One region of the Pseudoalteromonas sp. bablab_jr010 genome, then DNA from elsewhere that is predicted to be linked to it. Evidence: riboswitches for the same ligand, from Rfam matches in the RefSeq annotation. Region 1 holds a riboswitch; the other holds the start of a gene.
What was found. A riboswitch is a leader RNA that binds a small molecule or an ion and turns the genes downstream of it on or off. The one in region 1 is predicted to bind lysine.
Positions count from the first base shown of each region.

Region 2: linked by a shared signal. The riboswitch ahead of dapA (4-hydroxy-tetrahydrodipicolinate synthase) and the one ahead of lysC (lysine-sensitive aspartokinase 3) in region 1 are both predicted to bind lysine.

Region 1 covers NZ_JACDWV010000148.1:371,172-383,592, forward strand. The annotation lists gene JIG37_RS15065 (hypothetical protein) at 1-175, opposite strand, end outside; gene JIG37_RS15070 (SMI1/KNR4 family protein) at 235-834, opposite strand; gene JIG37_RS15075 (sodium-dependent transporter) at 902-2,227, opposite strand; gene JIG37_RS15080 (4'-phosphopantetheinyl transferase superfamily protein) at 2,375-3,112, shown strand; gene lysC (lysine-sensitive aspartokinase 3) at 3,089-4,468, opposite strand; lysine riboswitch at 4,550-4,722, opposite strand; gene nhaD (sodium:proton antiporter NhaD) at 4,811-6,061, opposite strand; gene JIG37_RS15095 (hypothetical protein) at 6,210-7,484, shown strand; gene JIG37_RS15100 (hypothetical protein) at 7,487-8,032, shown strand; gene JIG37_RS15105 (ATPase) at 8,032-10,818, shown strand; gene JIG37_RS15110 (DUF4136 domain-containing protein) at 10,941-11,489, shown strand; gene JIG37_RS15115 (hypothetical protein) at 11,628-11,939, shown strand; gene JIG37_RS15120 (TonB-dependent receptor) at 12,133-12,421, shown strand, end outside.
Region 2 covers NZ_JACDWV010000149.1:2,631-15,051, reverse strand. The annotation lists gene acnB (bifunctional aconitate hydratase 2/2-methylisocitrate dehydratase) at 1-1,981, opposite strand, end outside; gene JIG37_RS15390 (OmpA family protein) at 2,277-3,347, opposite strand; gene JIG37_RS15385 (OmpA family protein) at 3,797-4,858, opposite strand; gene JIG37_RS15380 (protein adenylyltransferase SelO family protein) at 5,188-6,600, opposite strand; gene JIG37_RS15375 (DNA-3-methyladenine glycosylase I) at 6,609-7,304, opposite strand; lysine riboswitch at 7,488-7,684, shown strand; gene dapA (4-hydroxy-tetrahydrodipicolinate synthase) at 7,822-8,706, shown strand; gene JIG37_RS15365 (2,3,4,5-tetrahydropyridine-2,6-dicarboxylate N-succinyltransferase) at 8,721-9,461, shown strand; gene JIG37_RS15360 (PLP-dependent decarboxylase) at 9,461-10,666, shown strand; gene JIG37_RS15355 (succinylglutamate desuccinylase/aspartoacylase family protein) at 10,672-11,790, shown strand; gene JIG37_RS15350 (phospholipase A) at 11,977-12,421, shown strand, end outside.

The DNA.
Region 1 (12,421 bases):
CTACAATGATAGAAATGATGCAACATACAACTATAAAGCCGAGCTGCATAAAAAATGGTTTTTCTGCAAATTCAGTTAAATAATAAGCAAACATACCACCAAATAACAATCTGTATAAAAAGCTGTTGAGCAATTTAAAGCTAACCTTCTTCCTTTTTCTTCTAAACACTTGCAAAGCTAACCACCCTTTATTAACTTATTGATTTTATGATATTTTAATATAATTATGTTTCATTACTTTTGAGATAACTCTTTGAGTGCATCTATGAAGTGTGTATGGTTGTATGAATAACTGCCATCTTCCTCTTCAACAAGCGAAGGGCTATTTAGTAATTCAGTGAGGAGTACTAAGAAATCATCAAGTGACTTTGCAAAAACACACTTATCATCTTCGTCTCGGCCAAAATTGATAATTTGACCTTTCGTTCCTGTCGGGCCTGGATCAAAGTCCACCCCTATAAAATTACCTCCTCCATCTCCAAGTAGAGGTAACCATTTAGTATTCGCATATTCAATTTTTATAGCGCTAGGTGTTAGGGATGAACAACTCTCATTTAACCCTTCTAATCCTTGGTCAATAATCTCTCGCCAAACATTTAACTCATGGATAATTTTTTCTGTACTTAATAATGAAAGGCCAAAAACGAAACCAGCCTTAGTGCGGAATTGACCATCACAATTTGCATATATTGATACAAAAGATTGAGGTAAAGTATTACCAACCAAATCTGCAATTTTATTTAATGACTCAACGTCCGACTCATTATTAATAACATCTATCAGAGCTGGAAACTTTGATTCTATTTTTTCTCTTAAAACAATCCATTCGGTCATAATATATCCTTATTTTAAATGACTTTACTTAAGATGATCTAATTAAGTAAATGTGAGTATTAGTTTTTTATTTCAACAACGCCACGTTCACGAATACCGCCGTCATTAATAACGGGCAGATAAAGCGAATGTACTGGGCAAACCAATAATGAGGGCCGCTCGATACTTGATGCAATTTATTACCACGCTGCCATAACCAACCAACAGTAATGAAATAGAACAGCCCCATTAAAGGTAATTGGTACTGTGTAAGCACCATAATAACTAAGCCAAATAACCAGTCAAAGTTTAAGATAATCAGTGATGAGGCAATAAACACGATTAGGGTTACAAATAAGGTCGCTTTTTTGCGCTCAATACTGTGATTCTCAACTAAAAATGCCACTGGAATTTCGGTCGATGAGATGGTTGATGTCACTGAGGCAATCGACATTAAAACAAAGAATAATAAGCCAACGAGTAAACCCACTTGGCCCATTGTGCTAAACAGTTCAGGTAAAATCGCAAAAATTAACTGCCCTTCACCAACCAATTTACCGCCGCTAAATACCTCTACACCGTTATGTTGGGCAACAAAAATAGCCGGAATAATCAATAAACCCGCTAAGAAGGCCACACCGGTATCAAGCAGTGCCACAGTGCCGGTTAGTTTAGGCAGGTTGGCATCTGGCTTTAAATAAGAGCCGTAAACCATCATACAGCCAACACCTAACGACAGCGAAAAAAACGCTTGCCCCATTGCCGCAATAATTAAGTTTGCATCAAGAATTTGACTAAAATCTGGCACTAAATAGGCTGCAAAACCATCCATTGCACCATCTAGGGTCGCGATATAAGCAATTAAGGCCACTAATAACACTAGCAATAATGGCATTAAGCGGCGTGACCAAGTTTCGATACCTGATTTAACACCTTTTAAAATAATACTCGCAGCAAGAATAAGCATCAGTGGCGTAAACACAAAATTACGTGCCATGGAGTCACTGTGCAAAAAGTTACTTAACTCAGTAAAACCAAAGAAGCTTGCGACTGGCTCGAGCGCATAAGCGAGCATCCACCCAGCAACTATCGAATAAAAGCTAAGCATTACAACCGCACCAAAGAGGCCAATATAGCCTGCTGCAGCGCCCACTTTAGGTGCTGTGTCTTGCCATGCGTTAGATAATGCTTTTACTGGATTCGCTTGTGCTTGGTGGCCTAAATACAGCTCAGTATAAAGAGCCGGAAGCGCTAATAAGAAGATAACAATGAAGTAAACAAGTAAAAATGCACCGCCGCCATGGTTTGCCGCTTGTGTTGGAAAGCCCCAAATGTTACCTAAACCTACCGCTGCACCAGAAGCTGCTAAAACGAAACCTAATCGACTTTGAAAGCCGTCACGAACTTGTGCCATACATCTACAAATCTGTTATTATTTTTCCTCATTAAACCATAATTACAGTCAACTGCGTAAACTATTTGCGTTTGTTCATGCCTATAAAAGTGCATTTGCTGTAAAAATAAACAAAACTAAATTCAAGCCCCGTGTAAGCGTTAAACCATGAGCAGTCACTACTTTTCGAATACTCTTATCATCGAGCAGCAAAGCCAAACAACGGCCAAAAAAATTATGCTAATGCATGCAGCACGTATTGATGTTGCAAGTTTACCCCTTGATAAATTACTTAGTGAGTTTGAGTTAAGTGTGCTTGAAAAACGCAAAGTGCCTAGTGCAAAGCAAGAGTACTTAGCGACTCGCCTAACGTTAAAGTATTTGTATCAACATGCTTACCCTCATGATGATTTAGCGCTCAGTGAAATATCGAGCCAGTTTGATGACAAAGACAGCAAGCTAAAATTACATACCCCGGTTAGAGAACCTGTGTGGGCTTGTTTATCACATTCAAATGGCTTGATTGGCGCAGCCCTTAACCCCGAACAGCAGCTATTTGGTTTTGATATTGAACAAAGCAGTAAGCCTCGCCCTTTTATCAAACTCGCAAAGCATTTTTATCATCAAGATGAAGTTGACTTAATTAGCCGTTTTGACGCTCCCGATGAACAGGCACAGTGCTTTTTTAGAATTTGGACATTAAAAGAAGCGCTTGCAAAAGCAAGTGCTCAGCCGATTGCGAAACTACTTGCTCCTAATGTATTTGAAGAATTGAGCAAACATAATTTCAGCGCGAGTAGTAACTCTGTTGAAGGCTTTGATATAAGTGTTGTGGCACAAAAAAGCACTGACTGGCAGTGCTCTTTTATTAATTTTAACGACTTACGCTGCGACTTGGGTTTCTAATAGTCGGCTGTGAATAGCCTGCACGACTTCATCTGACTCACTTTGCTCAACTAAGAAGCACAGGTTATGTTTACTTGCACCGTGGCAAATTAAACGAATATTAAAATCGCTTAATACCTGCATTAAGTTCATTTCTTGCTGACGTAATTGAATTTCAGAACCAATTAAAGCCACCAGCGTTAAGTTATTCTCAACCGACACATGACAAAACTCAGAAAGCTTATCTAAACAAGCTTGATCAAGCTCAGGGCGTGATGCATTTGGTGCGTTATCTAAAGTGATTGCAACACTTATCTCGGAGGTAGTAACCAAATCAACCGAAATATTAAACTCACTTAAAATGGTGAAAACACGCGCTAAGAAACCACTCGCTAGGAGCATTTCTGGGCTTTTAACCGTTAACAGAATTTGGTTTTTACGCTGCGTTACCGCACGAATACCTGGTTGCTGAGATTTTTCTTTTTCAATCCATGTACCACCTAACTGTGGTTCACGGCTTGAACCAACAAACACACTAATATGGCTACGGCTTGCAGGTAAAATGGTTGCAGGGTGCAGTACTTTTGCACCAAACGTTGCCATTTCTGCCGCTTCATCAAAGCTTAAGCGTGCAATTGGGCTTGCTTTAGCGCATAAACGCGGATCAGTACTGAAAATACCCACAACATCGGTCCAAATATGCACGCTTTTTGCGTTAATTGCTTCAGCGAGTAATGCAGCACTGTAATCTGAACCACCACGGCCTAAAGTGGTCGTTTGATTGTGCTCATTGCTACCAATAAAACCTTGAGTTACCACAACATGGTCATCAAGTAGCGGCACTAAATGCTCTTTAGCAGCCGCAGCGGTTGCTGCAACATTTGGGGTAGCTTTAGCAAATTGGCTATCTGTTTTTAGCACTTTACGTACATCAAAACGCACCGCATCAAGACCTTGACCGCGTAATACTTGAGTGAATAAATACGATGATAAACGCTCACCAAAGCTCAGTAGTTCATCCTGATCTGCTACTGACTGAGCCCCGTCTGATGCTAGCTTTTGAAAAGCCTTAAGCGTTTCATTAAAGCCATGTGCTAAATCAGCATCAAGCGACAGCTCTGCCAAGATTGCTTCTTGAATGGCGACAACGCCAGTAATGTGCTCATCACGTTCAGCCGCACTCAAATCAGCTTTACATAATGCAACTAAATGATTGGTCACGCCTGCACTGGCACTCACAGCAACTATACGTACTTGATTATCAGCACAAATGATTTCAGCGCAGCGGCTCATAGCATCAAAGTTAGCTACACTGGTACCACCAAATTTTGCAACAACGTAATCTGATTTTGTGTTGGCGGCTAATTGGGTATTCATGTCGTCTCCTTTTGTGGAAAACTATCCACAGTAATTCAAGAAGAACTCGGCAAGGGGGTGCTTTGAAAATAAAGAGTAGTCCATGCCAGAAGCTCTCCACCTAGTTTGGTGACAGTTTTGAGGATTCAGCCCCATAAACCGAAAAATAACCGTGACGTCCGGTTAATTTTCTCGGCGAGTACTTCCCTCATTAATGGTCATCGGCGTTCGTCACCTCACATTAATTACCTAAGTATCGCACCTCTTCTGAATGTTAAGTTAACACCTGGTTAAAATAACAAAGCCTGCTGTTAAAAGCAGGCTTCGAAAGTTAACGTTTAGACGTCTAGCTGTCAAGTTGTTTTATGAAATTAAACTGCCCGCTAAGTACGAACCGTAATAACCAACGGTATAAGCAATTAATAAATAAACCGACATTTTAAGATAGCTCATAAAGGTCAGTGCTTTTACCTTACTCATGGCAATAATACCTGCCGCAGAGCCGATAATAAGCATTGAGCCACCGACCCCAGTTGCGTAAGTAAACGACAGCCATTGCTGAGGGCTCATCACTATATCAGCTTTTAAAAGTGCTGCAGTGAGAGGTACGTTATCTACCGCCGCTGATAATAGTCCCATTAAATAGTTGGCATATTCCGGTGCCATCAACTCATATAAGTGAGTAAATTTAGCAAGCACGCCCACTTCTTTTAATGCACCAACCAGCAATAACACACCAACGAAGAACAATAAGGTGTCGTATTCAATTTCACGAATATAATCGATGATTTTTTTGTTTACGTCTTTTTTGCGCATTAAAAATTGCGCAACCAAAAACATAAGTGATAAACCAAATAAAAAGGTTAACAGCGGCGGCACACTATAAAGCACACTCAAAGTTAACGTGGCAATAATCGTCGAGAAGAAGATAACCGCAATGGTAATATCTGTCTTTTCGATACGACGGGCTGCTTGTTTTTCATACACAACATTACCCGACATACCCACCGACAACATCGCCGCGAGCAGTGCAACACTTGTCAGTGCAGGGGCAATTAATAATAGTAGATTAGCAATGGTGACTTTTTCGTCTAAGAAAATCATCAAGGTTGTCACATCACCTGTGATCAACGACACCCCACCCGAGTTAACACTAAATACAATTAAGGTCGCATATTTTATTAATTTTTTAGGATCTAACTTAAGTGACATCACCACCGCAAGCGAGATTAAAGTTGCCGTTATGTTGTCTGAAATAGATGAAAATAAAAACGCAAAACCACCAATCAGAAACATCAGCTTTCGTTCACTGATTTGATTTGGCATAATTTTATGAACAATATTCTGGATAAAGCCTTTAGAGTTTAAATACGCTACAAAGGTCATCGCAGCCATTAAGAATAGCCACAAAGTCGCGATTTCTAATATGTTGTGATCCAGTTGATGTTGTATGGTTTCTGGGCTTTGCCCATGAATTGGAGAGATAAATAAGATAATCCAGCATAAAGTGCCAAAAAAAAGCGTCGTTTTGGCCTTGTTTACATGGATAATATCCTCTATAACGATAAGCAAAAATGCCACCGCTATCAGGGTTAGGATAAGTGGGGTTACCATGGTGTTTGAACAACCTTTATAATAATGTAAAAATTGTAAGTCGAGTGTTTCGGCGCGGATTCTAGCAGCATAGAAAGCATAAAACTATTCTCAATTACATAATTTACTACTAATCGCCAACACCAAAGTCTGAATTTACTGGAGCTTTATGATCCCAGCTAAAAAGTTATTAAATACCCTTACTGAACATTGGGGGGTGTTAGAACTGCTATTTAAACGTTTTAAGATGGCTGATTTCAGCTTAAAAGACGTACAAAATGCGATAAAACAAAAACAACCTTCATGGTCAAATGAACGCATTTATAAAGAAACAAATCGTTTATTGAATCAAGATATTATCATTCCACTGGCAAAATCATCACAGTTAGAAATAAACCGCGCGATCGCCGATTTTGCGACTTTCTTGCTACAAGAAGAACACTTAGGTCTTGCCCAAGAAATTAGTGTGCTTGTTGATGATTTAGCTCGCCTTGGTAATCGCCTTGCTAAAGCCGGTGAAATTGAAGATTACGACGAGCTTCGCCGCTTCAGCCGTATCATGGATGATCGGGTACGCAAAATAATGAAATTGTTTGCCCACAACGAAAACGCGATTTTAAATATTGTTGAGCAAGCGAAAGCTGACAACGCGGTACAATCACTGCAAAAACGCTATCAGGCTGTAATTGAAGCATTCGATGAATACATTGAGCCTATGCTTGAAATGGTGGATATTCGTGGTGACTTCCACGCTTGCTTTAATACCATCGAAGCGCAAATTAGCACGCAAATAGAGCAAATTGATCGCCTAGGTAAGTCATATCAAGACAAGCGCATGCTTGAACAATTACGTACCCGTATTTTAGAAATGCATTTAGTTGGTCGTGAAAGTTTACGTAAAAGCGCCGATATGCTGATGCCGCTACGTGAAGAGTTACGCCGTAACAACCTAATTACTCGCCAAGCCGCTAAAGTGCTTGGTTTAGTGCGTAAAAATGGCGTCGATAACATGTTAAGTGCAGTACAGCCTAACTTTGTTTCAGACGCGCAACGTTTTTCACTTGGTCAGCAACGTCATATCGTGGCCTATATGGCAGGCTTAGTTGACTTTGAGCACGATGAATATCAGCTTCCTGAACATGATGATGTGCCCGCCTATCAAAGCCCGTATATTCCTGATTACAACGATGTTAAAACACAATTTAGAAAACGCTTTAAAAAAGCCAGCAAAAAAGCTCAACCGCTGCTTAGTTTCTTAGATGAAAGCTACCCAGATCTTGAGGCTGACGAAATGCTGTTCTTATATCAAAAACTGATTAGCGATGGTGACCTTGAAATCAGCCAAAGCCAAGAGAAAGTAAAAATAAAAATTGCCCAGCAACACTTCTCTCTTTACCCATTTAACTCATCGATTGCTGACGATAAAAAAGCAACAGAGCAATAACCATGACAGATATTAATTTAGATGATTTAACGCATCTGCAAGCTATTAATAAAAAGCTCACATCAGGCTACCACATTAGCGAACAAGACACGCTGATGTGGCAAGAGCTTGATCAACACATTGATGCTTATCGCGCGTTATTTAACGCCCTAGGCCATGACCTACAACATGATAGCCGTGGCTTTTACTATTTTGGCAGCGACGAAAGCACCCCAAATATGGGTAAAATTTCGCGTGCCATCGCACTGACTATCTACATCTTGATTGAGCACTATGCCAATACTGGTAAAGATCCAATGCGTGCCTTGTTTGACGAAGTAAACGACCTTGAACTAATGCAAACCTTAGTGCAAATCAACAAGCACCTGTTTGATCAATTAGAAATCTTCTCAGGCTCAGATTTACGCAAAGACGTTTACCTACGTATGGTGCGTTTAGGTCTAGCTCGCGAAGTAGAAAACGGCTTTATGCTGCAAGCACCTATTTATCGTTATATCGATGCATTAATGGAAGTAAACGAAGAAACCTACCTAGGAGATGACGAATAATGCAAAGCCAAAGCCTATACGGACTCAGCAAACTTGCGCTTTTAAATACTGCTGGCTATGCAAAATGCGTGATCCCGCTGGATAAAAGTAGTTCAATCTGTGCACCTAATAATACCGGTAAAAGCTCGGTAATTAATGCCTTACAATTTCCACTGATCAATGATTTACGTTTAACAGAATGGGATGGCCACGATTTAGACGAAACCCGAAAATTCTACTTTTCGTCAGACCAATCCTATATTTTACTCGAAGCTGACCTACCTAATGGCCCTGTGGTGATTGGTGTTGCCGGCCTTGGTAAAATTGCTGGTTACGCGCATCAGTTTTTTTGCTACCAAGGTAAGTTGAACCTTGATCACTACACTCAAGGCAAAACCATTGTAAAATTCACCAAGCTTTTTAATCACTTAAAAGAGCAAGGTTTCAATCCAATTGAATTAAAAGCGCAAGAGCTAAACGCCCTACTCACTGGCGGCGCAACCCCATTTGATGGCGATATCAACTTAAAGATGATCCCCCTCAATAACGTGCAAGACTCCGCGATTTATAAAGAAATTTTCCGCCGTATCCTTAACTTGCATAAGTTAGGTGCCAGCGATGTTAAACGCTTTATGCTACGCGTATTTGAGCGCCATATGTCAAACTCACGGGTTGATTTTTATGAAGTATGGCGACGTTCATTTGACAAAGTGAATCGCGCTAAACGTGAATTAAAAGCCCTTGAGTCAATGCAAGAGCCAATCGCAGCTCTTGAATCTATGCTTGAAAACCAAACGGTTTTAAAAGGTAAGCTTGCTGCCTATGCGCCAAAAATTGACCAAGCACTGATTGACTTTGAAACCTATCAACAAGAGCAACTCTCTGAGCTAAATATTGCCCTTGAAGATATCGAACACGAAAAGCACGAGTTCGAACAAAAGCAGCAGCTGTATATTCAGCAATCCCGTGATATTGAGCGTAAACAAACTCAAATTGAACAATGGTTTTTAGATTATCGAGCGCTTAAATCTGAGTTTGAATTAGTTAATAAAGCCACCTTAAAAGTAAGCCTTACACAGCTTAAACAAGATTATGAATCGCTATCGCATTCATTAAGCAGTGCTCAAGGGCAAAGCTTACACACGCTTGATTACCGTATTAGCGAAACACAAAAGCAAATTAAGAGCTTAAAATTACAGCTGAAGAACCTTGAGTTCAATTTATTCACCCGTATGCGTGAAGATTTATCTTTAAAAGAAGTTGAAGAGATTTCGCGTATTCTAAACCCAGATATCTTATCGTTTGCCACCACCAGCAATGGTGATGTTGAGATCACAGACGAAGATGCCTTTGGTGAGTTCTTAGAGCAGTTATCGGCAAATGTGAAAGGCGGTGTACTTACTCTTCCTGGCGCGACGATTAAACTTAAAAAGCTAAGCCCAGTGCAAATGCAAACGGGCGAAAATAAAGAGCAATTAACCGCGCAACTCGCTGCCCTAGAAAACTCACTAAAAGAGTTTAAGCAACAACGCGAAGTCGCTGCTAATGTCGCCGAAAAGCAAAAAGAAAAAGATGCCTTATATGATGAGCTAATGGCCTCAGAAGAAGCATTAAAACGCTTTGAACAATTTGAAGTGATGCAGCAATCTGTCGATGCACAAACCATGCTAAAAGAGCAATTAAATGCAGAGCGCGAACAAGTTGACGACTACCTGCAAGACATTCAGAAGAACAGCGGCTCAATCAGCGACCGTCGCTCAATTATCAAGTCGAAAAAAGATTTGCTCGCGCGCCAAGCTGACCGTTTACGCCAAGTTAAATCTGAACGTATCGATCACACCCTTGATGTTTACTCAGGCAAAGTCACTCCGTACATGATTGAAATCAGTATTGATTTTGATAACTTAAGTGACCTCATTCACCACTTCAATAAAGACTGCCAAGAGTTACGTAACTTTGATATCAACGTACGTAACACCTACCTGCATATTTACAATGCAGGTATTACTAAATTTGATAACGAAAACGATGAGTTTACTAAATACGAAAAGCTTATTAGCGCGTTTCATAACATTGATAACGAGCGCGATGCGGTTGAACGTCAAGGCAGAGTTGCGTTAACTGAAGTAGCCGCCACCATTAAAGGCTTGCGCGAAGACTTAGACCGCCTACGCCGCGAAATGAACAGCTTTAATAAAGGCATTAGTCAGCACCGTATCTCTAACCTTCAAGCATTTAAAATTAATGTTATTCCTCGCAAGATGTTGGTTGATAGCATTGATACCATTATTAGTACCTCAAATCAGTTTGAGCAAGGCGATACCCTAGACCTATTAAGCCAAGAGCCTTATAGCGAATCTGCAGTAAACGAAGCGAAAGATCATTTGATTAAGCTTGCCTCTGAAAAAGCTGGTTTAACACTGACCGACTTATTCGATATTCGTTTTGAAGTCGTAAACCGTGCTGGTGAAACTGAGCACTTCGAAAAAATCGATTCAGCTGGTTCTAACGGTACGCGTATTACCATTAAGTTACTTTGCGGTATGCTGTTTATTCGTTACTTATTAAGTGATCAAGAACAAAACTTGTATCGTATTCCGATTTATATCGATGAAGCAGCCGATATCGACCCACAAAACCAAAAAGCAATTATCGAAACCGCGCTTAGCTTTGGCTTTGTGCCGATTTTTGCCTCAGTTAAACCACAAGTTAGCTGTGATTACATCGTACCTATTCGCACTGTTAAAGATGGCGCACAAAACTGGGTCGATGAAAAAGACTGGATAGAAGTGGAACACAGTGCTTAATTACAAACTATTACAGTACTTTTTTGTAAATGTGCCATAGTTTTTAAATAATCATTCAGTTGAGTATTTTTTGTGTTATGTTATCAATCAAGTAGTGGAAATTTTGCCAAGGAGCAAACAATATGAAGAACTTATTAATCGCGACGGCTGTACTATTTTTAGCAGCCTGTGCTAAAACGCCTGATTGGGATTACGACAAATCAGCCGATTTTAGTAATTATAAAACCTTCTCTTGGGTACCGAATGCCAGCTTGACTAAAAATGTATCGAACTACCAAATTAGTCCTTTAATGGAAAAACGGGTTCGTGAAGCCGTTAATGCTGAACTTGAAAAAAGCGGTATGAAGCTAGTTGATTTAGCACAAGCAGATGTGCTGATTAACTACCATGCCTCTGTTGATACTAAAATTGATGTAGATACCTTCAACGTAGGTTACGGTGCACGCTGGAATTACTGGGGTATGGGTTATAATACGCAAACAACTGCTCGCGAATACGAAGTGGGTACGTTAATTCTAGACGTGGTAGACCGTGCTTCTAACCAATTAGTTTGGCGTGGTGCGAAAGAAGGTCGTTTGCAAAAGAACCAATCACCTGAAAAGCGCACTGAAGTTATCAAAGAGACTGTTGCTAACATTCTAAGTAACTTCCCACCAAAACCTCAGCAATAAGCCTTTTACATAATTTTGAAAAGCTCACAAATTGTGAGCTTTTTTGTTTGTGAAGATCAAAGTTTGCTATGATGCTTTAACTTAAATAACTCTAAATGGAATTAGGGGTCTTAGAGAAAAGATCCAAAAAGGAATAAAATGAAATTAACTTGCCCAAACTGTAAAACCATAATTGCGACTAAAGATATAAAAAAGGTTAATACAAACAGCCTCTTCATTGAAAATCAATGCCCTTCTTGTCAAGCATGGTTTTGCTTAAATAAAACACAGACGATTTTAAAAATTTCCGGTATTTCTCTATTGTTAATAACTAGTTTGCTTAATATTTTTAATATTAAAGCTGAATATAGCCTAGCTTTTTCGGTCATTGGATTTATGGGTATTTTTGTTGCTCTCATCATTACTTTCTTTGGTAAATATGATGCGGTTAAAAATAAAAAATCAAACTGAAACACACATCTTTTTTAAATAATAAATAGACACAGCTCTTATTGCACAACCGCGCCTTAGCGCGGTTTTTTTGTTACCAGCTGAAATCTGGTTGGAGTGGTATAACTCAGTGATTCAGATACAATACCTGCAATTTCCAGTGTGCTCTTAACGGCCACTGCAACGAGTTAATCAAAATAATAGAGAGTTTTAGATGGTACGCGCAGTACAGCTTACACTTCCCGCATTATTCGTCACTTGCTCAGTGCTAGCAGAAGACACCAACAATATTGAACAAATCACCGTTGAAGTTTCTGCAACCGCAAATAAAGAGCCTGTTGGTACCTTTGATGCGCCGGTATCAAACTTAGAATATGACCCACGTGTCGATTTACAATCGCGCAATATGGCTGAAGCACAAGCTGATGTCACCATTCGCGGTGGTATCTTTGAAAATACTGGCTTTCGTGTTGGTAGCAGTACATTATTCGACCCGCAATCTG
Region 2 (12,421 bases), on a different contig from region 1:
CAGCTTCCATAAGTTCTGGGTTAGCTAACCACTCTTGCATTGCTGTGATACGACGCTCAATAGTACGAACATCGCCGTAACCTTCAGAGATCATCCACTTAAGCATTACGATGTTTGACTCAAGGTATTCAGCGATAGACTCTTTAGAAAGTTTAACAGTACAACCTGCCGCTGAACGCTCAGCTGATGCATCAGAAAGTTCGAAAGCTTGCTCAACTGTTAGGTGCTCAACACCTTCGATTTCTAGTACGCGACCAGAGAATTCGTTGATCTTACCTTTCTTCTCAACTGTAAGAAGACCTTCTTTGATACCGTAGTAAGGGATAGCATGAACTAGGTCACGTAGTGTGATACCTGGCTGCATTTCACCTTTGAAACGTACTAAGATTGACTCAGGCATATCAAGAGGCATTACACCTGTTGCTGCTGCGAATGCTACCGCACCTGAACCCGCTGGGAATGAAATACCTAGAGGGAAACGAGTATGTGAGTCACCACCAGTACCTACTGTATCTGGTAATAACATACGGTTTAACCATGAGTGGATTACACCGTCACCAGGACGTAGTGATACACCGCCACGGTTCATGATGAAATCAGGAAGTGTGTGGTGAGTGTTTACGTCGATTGGCTTAGGATAAGCTGATGTATGACAGAAAGACTGCATTGTTAAGTCTGCAGAGAAACCTAAACACGCAAGGTCTTTAAGTTCGTCACGTGTCATAGGACCTGTTGTATCTTGCGAACCAACAGTTGTCATTTTCGGCTCACAGTATTGACCAGGACGTACGCCAGGCATGTTACATGCTTTACCAACCATCTTCTGAGCTAATGTGAAGCCTTTACCAGAGTCAGTTACAAGCGCTGGCTTACGGAAGATATCTTCTGCTTCCATACCTAGTGATGCACGCGCTTTATCAGTTAAACCACGACCAATGATCAGTGGAATACGACCACCAGCACGCACTTCATCAAGAATTACGTCTGATTTAAGAGAGAAAGTCGAGATTACTTCATCAGTACCGTGACGCTTAACAACACCTTCGTATGGGAAGATATCGATTTGGTCACCCATGTTTAGCTCATCAACAGGTAGTTCGATTGGTAATGCACCAGAGTCTTCCATTGTGTTGAAGAAGATAGGAGCGATTTTACCGCCTAAACATACACCACCAACGCGTTTGTTCGGTACGTGAGGAATATCATCACCCATGAACCAAAGTACAGAGTTAGTTGCAGATTTACGAGATGAACCCGTACCAACTACATCACCAACGTATGCAAGAGGTAAACCTTTCGTTTTAAGCTCTTCTAGTTGTGAGATTGGACCAACTTCACCTGGCTTTTCAGGATTGATACCATCACGTTCGTTCTTCAGCATTGCTAAAGCGTGTAGTGGAATATCAGGGCGAGACCATGCATCTGGAGCAGGTGAAAGATCATCAGTATTTGTTTCGCCAGTTACTTTGAATACGGTAACTGAGATTTTTTCAGCAACTGCAGGCTTGTTTACAAACCATTCTGCATTTGCCCAAGATTCGATTACTTGCTTAGCAAATTCGTTACCCGCTTTCGCTTTTTCTTCTACATCGTAGAAAGCATCGAACATTAATAATGTGTTTGATAAACCTTTAACAACGATTGGCGCTAACGCTTCGTCATCTAAAAGGTCAATCATAGGCGCGATGTTGTAACCGCCTAACATAGTACCAAGTAGCTCAGCTGCTTTTTCTTTTGATACAAGTGGAGAGCTCGCTTCACCTTTTGCAACTGCAGCCAAGAAACCTGCTTTGATGTAAGCAGCATCATCAACACCAGGTGGTACACGGTTAACTAGAAGATCAACGATAAACTCTTCTTCGCCTGCCGGTGGATTTTTGATTAATTCAATAAGATCAGCCGTTTGCTGAGCATCTAATGGCGCTGGTACGATACCTAACGCGGCACGTTCTTCTACGTGTTTACGATATTCTTGTAGCACAATATTGCCCTCTTGGTGACGTGAAAGTACTCGGTAGTATTAAGCTAAATACCAATTAAGACCCAGCACTTATAGTATTCTGACGGTTAATTATAAAGCTTTTAAGTATAGATGAAAATCCATGCTGTAAGTAAGGAGTTAAATATTCACTATAAATAACATGAATAGTACTAAAAAAAAACGCTATTCAAATGAATATTTATTAAGAATCATTCCTATCTTACCAATGCCTAGTACTTAGATAAGAAAAAACCCAGCACTAGGCTGGGTTTTCAAATTTGCGTAAAGGGTTAGATTAACGCTCTACTTTTACACGCTCAATTACAGTTACTTTCGCTTCAACACGACGGTTTTCAGCGTGAGCTTCTGGTGTGTTAGCTGGGTTTTTAAGACGCTCTTCACCCATACCAACAGTAGTTAGACGCATTGGATCAATGCCATCTTCGATTAGTTTCTTAGCAACCGCATCAGCACGTTTCTTAGATAACCACTTATTGTAGTCAGCTTTACCTACTGATGAAGAATGACCTTCAAGCACTACGTCAGTACCTGGGTGCTCTTTTAAGAATGCTGCTGCAGCATCAATATCATCTAGGTATTGTTGAGATACTTTAGATGTGTTGTTAGGGAACGTGATTAGTAAGCTCTTAGTTACTTCACGATCTTCATATAGCGTACAACCAGTGCCATCAACAGCGTCAGTCATTGGTGTATTTGCACATTGATCGTCTGCATCAGGGATATTATCGCCATCGCTATCTACTGGTTCTACAGCAACAGGAACAACCGTAGGAGCAGGCTCTACAGGCTCAGCTGGCGCGCTTTGAGCACCGAAGATGTAGCTAAGACCTAATTTAGCACCCACATCTGTATAACCACGGTCTAGACCTTGGTATAAAGACGTTTCTGCATTAAATGCGAAATGCTCTGTAAAGTAGTGTTGATAACCTGCACCCACATTAGCAAACATTAAATCTTCATCAACCGCATCAAGATTTTTTAAACCAAAAATACCGTAGAAAGGACCACCACCAAAGTGGTAAAGACCATCAATACCGTAACGCTTACCACTTTCTGAACCACTCATCGACGTACCGTCGTTTAATTCAGCTTTCCAGTCAAAATCCATATCAGCGTATTCTAGACGCGCACTCCAGTAATCACTGAAGCGGTAACCTAACTCTAGACCCCAGCCTGTTGAATCATCAACATCAAGACCGCCTGGTGCGTAGTCACGAACATTTTCCCATGAATTATCATAGTAATCGCCAAACGCACCAATATAAAAACCTTGCTTTTCAGCAGCGAAGCTAGAAGCACTTGTTGCAGCAAGAGCTAAAGCTATAGTTAGTGATTTTAGTTTCATGTTTCCTTCCCTTCCATTTAAGTAACTAAAGGCTGTGTAGCCTAAACTCTGTCAAGATAGATGATGAGTAATTAATCCAAACTTAATAAACTAAAACTACAATAAATTTGTTAATTTCAAAACACCACCTAAAAAAGTGACGTTTAGCACCGTCGAAATGCCTTAGAATGCCATACCAAATTAACAGTGCTCAAAAAAACTCTAATTTACCTAGTGATAATTACACGAGATAACAATAAGAACATAGTACAATAATCACCCATTTGCTGCGATGATTCAAATCAATATAAGTGTACCTTATTTTTATACCATGCCGTATACCTTTAAGAGTATCGCGTTTATTAAAAAAGTAAATGCGTTTTTAAGGTATAAAAAAAGCTGAACCATAAAAATAGTTCAGCTTTAATCTCAAGATTATTAATAAATTACAGTAAGCTAATAGTAATCTATTACTTACGCATAACCTTTACACGTTCAACCGTACTAATTTGTGCTTCAACACGACGATTTTCTGCATGCGCTTCAAGCGTATATGCTTTGTTCTTCAGGCGTTCTTCACCATAACCAACCGTAGAGATTCTATCTGATGAGATACCGTCTTTAACTAACTCTTCAGCTACATCTTTAGCACGTTTTTCAGAAAGCTTCATGTTGTAATCCGCATCACCAACTGCTGATGCATGACCTTCAAGAACAACTGATGTGCCTTCGTTTTCTTTCATAAATGCTGCAACATCAGCAATATCGCTGAAGTATTTATTTGGTACTTCTGCAACATCATGCGGGAAAGTAACTAGTAAAGTGATTGTTGCCTCTTTTTCTTCATAAAGAGTACAGCCCTTGCTATCTACCGCATCAGTCATTGGTGTATTTGCGCATTGGTCATCAGCGTCCATTACGCCATCGTTATCGCTATCTGTAGGTCCACTTACTACAGGAGCTGGCTCAACAGGAGCCGCAGAGCTGCTTTGATTACCAAAGATATAGCTTAAACCTAACTTAGCACCCACATCGGTGTAACCACGATCAAGGCCTTGGTACAAAGAAGTTTCGGCATTGAAAGCAAAGTTATCTGTGAAGTAGTGTTGGTAGCCAGCACCAACGTTTGCAAACATTAAATCCTCATCAACAGCATCAAGGTTTTTCAAACCAAAAATACCGTAGAATGGGCCACCACCGAAGTGATATAAACCATCAATACCGTAACGCTTACCACTTTCAGAACCGCTCATCGATGTGCCATCGTTTAGTTCAGCGGTCCAGTCAAAATCCATATCAGCATATTCTAAGCGAGCACTCCAGTAATCGCTAAAGCGATAACCCAGCTCTAAACCCCAGCCTGTTGAATCATCAACATCAAGGCCGCCTGGTGCGTAATCGCGAACATTTTCCCATGAATTATCATAGTAATCGCCAAATGCGCCGATATAAAAACCTTGTTTCTCAGCAGCAAATGTTGAAGCACTAGTTGCAGCAAGTGCCAAAGCTATAGTCAGTGATTTCAGTTTCATTGTTTCCTTCCCATTTTCATAATAAAGCTCGTAAGAGCTCGTATTTTTTGAGTAATCAAAACTTTAACAATACAAAAAACGATTAGTTACTTTGCATTGACATTCAACTTATTAATTAATCCATAACTATTAAGGTACCAATAATAGCCTAGCCTAATTTCGTAGATAAGCGATTAAATGTATGACCAAACCAGCTTCGAATACCGTATGAGATCATCTTTTAAAGCAATAGATTAGCCTAAAATCTATAATACCACCGCCTATTAGAGCGCTCAATCAGCATACAGTTAAATTCAATAAATAGGAATTTTCCTAGTTAATTTAAATGACTAGGTCCCACAAAAAGTTTGATAATTTTTATCATAATCTTTTGGGGCCTGAAGCCATTCAAAGTGACGCTCATCGTAAACATATGGATCGTTAAATGCTTCTAAAAAGGCGTCTTTTAATGAACTTTCTCCCGATGCTTCGTATTCCGCTAGGATCATTTCAATAGTATGATTACGTGGAATGACTGCAGGATTAACAGCGCGCATAGTTTCATAACTTTTAGACGAAATCCTCACGTTCCACTTTTTATGCCACTCTTTTAAACTAGTTGGAATTGCGAAATCCGCAAGTAAAGATTCAGTCAGAGCATTGAAAGTATTAGTATAATCGAGCTGATGTTGCTTCATTAAACCTAGCAACTCTGAAACTAAAGCATGATCGCCTTCGTGCTGACCAGCTAATCCTAATTTCTGCTGCCACATAGTATTAAATGCATCATTAAATTTAGCTGCAAAGCCATTTACAACCGGTGAGAGTTGTTCGACGGCACTCTCTTGATCAGCAAATAACGGAATTAAGCTTTCAGCCAAGCGTGCAATATTCCAATTAGCAATATTCGGTTGATTTCCAAATGCATAACGCCCTTGATGGTCAATCGAACTAAATACCGTGTCTAGGTCAAACTGATTCATCATCGCACAAGGGCCATAGTCAATGGTTTCACCACTAATCAAGGTATTATCTGTGTTCATCACACCGTGTATAAAGCCAATTCGCATCCAACTGATAACCAGCTCTATTTGCTTATCGAGTACAGCAGTTAAAAACTCAATATAACGCTGCTCATCCGTACTGCTAATGTAAGGAAAATGACAATTAATTGCGTAATCAACGAGCTTCTCTAGCCCTTCTATATCACCTTGTGTAGCTAAGTATTGAAATGAACCAACACGGATGTGACTTTGAGCTAGGCGAGTAACAACTGCCCCCGGGCGTGGTGGCTGACGATATACCGTTTCGCCAGTTGTAACCACAGCTAAGCAGCGCGTAGTTGCGATGCCAAGCGCATGAAGTGCCTCACTCATAATGTACTCTCGAACAGCTGGACCAATGGCACAGCGACCATCACCACCGCGCGAGAACACTGTTGCTCCAGCGCCTTTTAGCTGCAAGTCCCACAATGTGCCATCTTTATCTGCAATAGCACCAAGTAAATGCGCTCTACCATCACCAAGACGCGGTGAAAAATGACCAAATTGATGACCTGAGTAACCAAGAGCAACCGGCGCAACGTCGTTATCTATCGTTGAACCAGATAGCATTTTAGCTAAAAATTCGCTGTCGTGTTTAATTGCGAAATTATCAGCTAGCTTGTCATTAAATAGCAGTAATTGCGGCTCGGCAACGGCGCTCGGCATATCCTTGATAGCAAGTAGTTCACTAATATCTGTGTATCGAGTTTGCAGTTTCATAACTGTCCTTAACGTGTTGCGACACCCACACGATTATCGCCTACACCATAGGCCACTAGTTGGCTTAGTGCCTGCAGGCTGTAACCGCTTTGCTGTTGTAATTCGTTGAAAAAATCTTGCGCTGCTTGCAGTGACTTTTTAGTTTGTAAGCCGCCATCTATCAACTCATGGGCACGCAAATAGGCTTCTACATCCCGAGAAAGTAAAAAAGTATCTTTACCAAGCGCTCGTAAAGCGTATGGGCCAGTATTTCCCCCTAAACGCGCACCATGCTTTTTAAGATAAGCCCACAAACCAATAATATTGTCAGTAGGCCAATCTGCAATAAATTGGCTAAAGCTGCCATGCTTCTCAGCAACTTCGTGGATCATGTACGCATTTTCTGGGATCGTTTGTACTTTTTTAAAATTACGAACAATTCGCTCATCACTGGCTTTTTGCTCGAGCATATCTGGCGGCATCATCAACAATTTTTCTACACTGAAATCCCAAAACACATCACGAAAACCAGCCCATTTATTATTGATAACAGACCAATAAAAACCGCTTTGAAAGACTTTACGCGTGAACTCTTCTAACCATAAATCGTCATGCATTTTAGCAATATCAGCATCGTCGAGCGGGTTTGATAACAGTGCTTGCAGCATTTCTTCACTGCCCTTTCGAGATACGGCTCGTTGATAAATATCGTTAAATTTTTCCATCATTTTTCCAATTGATTTGGTTAGCGCTAAGTGTACGTAAAAACACGGTTATACGTAACCATGTTGCAAATTCGGTCACTAAAAAACAAATTCCTCGCCTTGACACCTAGACGGCTAAAATGCTTTAATCGCTGCAAATACCCTATTTAACTATGTTGGCTTTAACCTTTAAAGCGAGCATAAAGGGCTGGAAGAGGTGCGTTATTCAGGTAGCGTATGGGAAGAGCACAGACTCTGTTGATCATACGTGAGGGGAATTAACGCCGAGAAGTAACACCGTTTGTGAGGTGCTTATTTCGGGCGACTGGGCTGAATCCCAGCGACTGTCACCAACAATAGCAAAGTGCTATTGATTAGTTTGGTGGAGAGCTTCTGGTCTTAGTATAATAAGGCCGTCGCGTCTTTATTATTTTAAGCCCATTCGCTCTTCGAATTATACCTTGTTCGAACGACGACATGCGGCTCCATTCAAATGTTCCCGCATAAACTCTTCGAATACCTTATAAGTTCGTGAGAGATGATCAACAATTTTGATTTAAACGACTATCCATTATGGACAGCGCTTGTCACGCCATTTTCTGAATCTGGCGAGGTCGATTACACGGCCCTTGAACAACTGGTCGCGGAGCAGCAAGATGCAAATAACGGCATTTTATTGCTTGGCAGTACCGGTGAAGGACTAGCGCTTTCACTCAAAGAGCAACAAGCCATCGTTGAGCATGTTTGCCAATTAGCACCGAGTGTACCACTCATGGTTGCTGTGGGCGGCATGAACCTCAAGCAACAAGTTGCTTGGGTTGAATACTGCAACCAACTACCTATTCATGGCTATCTACTGGGCTCACCTCTGTATGCAAAACCAGGGGTTGTTGGCCAAACACATTGGTTTGAAAGCCTACTAAACGCAAGTAACCACCCTTGTATGCTGTATAACGTACCTGGACGCAGTGCAGTTGAGATTTCACCGCAGGTGATCAAAAACCTTGCTGATCACAAAAATCTTTGGGCTTTAAAAGAAGCCAGTGGCGACATTAGCAAATTTGAAGGCTTTAGAACGGCATCGCCAACACTGGCCATATTTAGTGGCGACGATGCACTTATGCCGTATTTTGCTCAAGCTGGAGCAAAAGGTTTAGTTTCGGTTGCCGCGAATGCTTGGCCGACTCAAACCCATGAGTTTGTTAAACGCAGTTTAAGTGGTCAATACCCAAATCTATTCACCGATTGGTCGCAAGCGATTCAAAGTTTATTCGCTGTGGCAAATCCAATCCCCGTAAAAGTACTGATGCACCTGCAAGGTAAAATAAATACCCCGCATTTACGTCCGCCGCTTACGCATTTAGAGCTTGAGCAAACAGACAGCATCACCCACGCAAACAACACAATTTTATCTTGGAACTAAAAACAGGTTTTATCATGAGCTGGTTAGAATTATTAAACAACTTAGAATCAGGCGCAGTTCGCGCGGCAACACAAGACGAGAACGGCAACTGGCACGCCAATGTTGAAGTTAAACAAGGCATTTTAGAAGCCTTTAAAAATGGCACAAACACTGAGTTCCCGGGTGGTTTTGTTGATAAGCACAACTTAGCTCCACAAGGCTTTGCAGCCGATGCTGGCGTGCGTATGGTACCAGGTGGTAGCAGTGTTCGTCGTGGCGCACACGTTGCTAAAGGCACCATTATCATGCCACCAGCATATGTAAATATTGGCGCGTTCATCGACGAAGGCACGATGGTCGACAGCCACGCATTAGTGGGTTCATGTGCACAAGTGGGTAAAAATGTTCATCTAAGTGCAGCAGTACAATTAGGTGGTGTGCTTGAGCCAATTGGTGCCAGCCCTGTGGTTATTGAAGATGACGCATTCATCGGTGCAGGCTGCGTTATTGTTGAAGGTGTGGTTGTGAAAAAAGGTGCTGTACTTGCGCCGGGTGTACGCTTATCTGCAACTATTCCTGTCTACGATTGCGTTAACGAACGCCAGCTAGACAAAGGTGAAGCCATCCCAGAAAACGCGATTGTGATCCCAGGCTCTCGCCCAGCTTCAAATGCATGGGCTCGTGAACAAGGTCTTAGCATGTCGTGTGCATTGATCGTGAAATACCGTGATGAACAAAGCGATGCATCATTACTGTTAGAAGAGGTTTTACGTTAATGAGCTTTTTGAGCACGCCCATCAAGCAAGCGGTTGAGCAAGTTTCAACGCATCTTGATACGCCATTTTTTATCTATGATTTAGATAAATTAACTGCACATTTAAATCAACTGACTGCGCAAACCGATGTGAAACTTTGGTATGCCGTTAAGGCCAACCCGTTGTCTCGCATTATTCAATGTTTAGACAGCGCAGGATTTAACTTTGATGTTGCAAGTAAAGGTGAACTTGAGCAAGTACTTGCCCAAGGCATCGATAGCGAGCGCGTGCTCAACACTGGGCCTGCAAAGAGCCCTAAACAAATTTCACATTTTATTGCTCGCGGCGTACGTACTTTTGTCGCCGAGAGCATTAACCAAGTGCGCTGGTTAAACGAACAAGCAACAAAAACAAATTGTCAGCTGCAAGTGCTATTGCGTGTTCAACTTCGTTGGCCAGACAGCGAAAAGAATCCACTTGGCGGCGATAGCCTTACTCCTTTTGGTTTGGGCTGCGATGAGTGGCAAGCACTCACTGCAAGTGATTACCCAGCTCTTAGCTTTGATGGTCTGCATATTTTCCAATGGGGCAATATGCTGAGCACTGACAAGCTCGCCGAGCTATGGCGCGCAATGATTGCGCCACTGCAACAGCTAGCACGCTCATTAAACATTAATCTTAATATTCTCGATTTAGGGGGTGGCTTAGGCATTCCTTATACTCAAAGTGCTAACCGACTCGATTGGTCTGCACTTATTGAGACTTTGGCTAGCATTAAAGCAGATGCCGGTGTCAAAGAGCTTTGGATGGAACTTGGCCGCTATGCGGTGGGCGAATGCGGCCATTACGCAACGCCAGTTGTTGAGCGTAAAGTAAATTACAATCAACAGCAGGTGATTTTATCAGGCGGTATTAACCATTTACTTCGCCCAGCTGTGACAAGCCAAGATTTCCCTGCGGCCTTACTTCGCGAATCGACGGCTGAGCCTGCGGCAATGACTTTATACGGCCCGCTTTGCACCGCCCTTGATTGCTTAGGTGAGCACCAATTAGCGAGCGATTTAAATGAGCAAGACTGGTTGGTATTCAGCCAATGTGGCGCATATGGCTTTACCGAAAGTATGCCGTACTTTTTATGCCACGAATTAGCGGCTGAATACATCCTTGAACAAGGCAATATTGAGTGCATTCGTAGCGCTGAAGATGCCAGCTATTATTTAAGGTAATCGCCATGAGTAAAGAATTAATCAGCCAAGAGAATATTGTGGTTGGCGAGATTGCCAACGGCCTACCTCTGACAATCCCAGTGTATCGCTTAAAAGGGGATGGCACAGGCCCAAACGTGTATATACAAGCCAATATGCACGGCGCTGAAGTACAAGGTAATGCAGTAATTTATCAATTGCTTGAGCAGCTAAAATCACTCAAGCTGCGTGGCGATATTACCCTAGTTCCTTATGCTAACCCTATTGGTTGCAACCAAAAATCAGGTGAGTTTACTTTAGGTCGCTTCGATCCAATTACGGGCACCAACTGGAACCGCATGTACCGCTTTAATAAAGCGTTACCGTCACAGATTGCTGAACAGCACAAAGACTGTGATGATGCGACCCTTAAAGCGGCGTTTAAACAGGCACTCGTTGCTGACATCGATAGTCAATTAACGGGCCCTGATTACAGCCTAACAACGGGTAAGCGTATTGCCCTTAACTTGCAAAAGCTTGCCCATCAGGCAGATATTGTTTTAGACCTTCACACGGGGCCTATCTCAAGTAAGCACTTATATTGCCCTGAATACGCCAAAGAAAGCGCGAGCTACTTTAACATCGAACATGTGTTATTGATCCCAAGTGATTTTGATGGCGCGATGGATGAAGCGAGTTTCTGTCCATGGTGGTCACTGTCTGAAGAGCTTGGTAAACAAGGCCGTGAATTCGCTGTCCAAATCGAAGCATTCACCGTTGAGCTAGGTAGCCAAGAAAAAATCGATTTAAGTGCAGCACTCGATGATGCAAATAGCATTTTAAGTTACCTCAATCACAAAGAGGTATTAGTTGATGCTGCATATCATCCTAAAGCGATGACACGCTATGCCTGCATGCTTGAAGATTATGTAGCTTACTATGCACCTATGGGTGGCATGGTTGAATACCTTGCCCCACTGGGCGGCCATATTAAAGCTGGTGAGCCTATCGCCCATATTTTAAGAATGGAGCGCTACCTTTCTGAGCAGCCGCTACAAACATTAAGTTTTGATAAAGACGCCATTGCTATTTTGCATTTTGCTTCAGCAAGCGTGAATCAAGGTACCGAACTTTATAAGTTTTTTACCAACGTATTTAAGCTATAAGCTCATCCCTTCTCATTGCGTGAGAGTCAACGGCTTATGCTCTTAGGCCGTTACAGCAGGGCTCCAAGCTTAGCTTGGGGCTCTCTATTTACCTAAAATTTCAACAATTCAGTACAAGTTCACGGTTACTTATGTAAAAATCGTTATAATTATACCTACTTACAAGTCTACTGAAAGGGAACTGCAATGGGATGGCGCATTTGGCTGGCAGCCGCTGGCTTATTTTCTGTACCTGTATTTGCTCAAACTGAACAACCACAAACTAACGAACAAGATGATGCACTAGAACTCGTAAAGCAGTGTATTTTGAACGAAGCTATTGGCGGTGACGGCAAGCAAACACTTGAAGAACTTCGTAAAAAGTGCTCTGATTTAGATGAAAGCAAAAAGCTCACCGCTTTAGACAAACGTAAAGCGCGTGAAGAAGTAAGTAAGAAAAACCGTAATGTGATCACCCCACATAAGCGTAACTATATTTTACCGCTTTCTTACGTATCTAATCCGAATGAGCGCCCTTTTGATGGCCTAAAAGACCTCGCTGAAGAAGTCGATGGCGAGCCACTTGATAATCTTGAAGTAAAATATCAATTATCAATCAAAGTGCCTATCTTCGAAGGCTTCTCAGATAAAG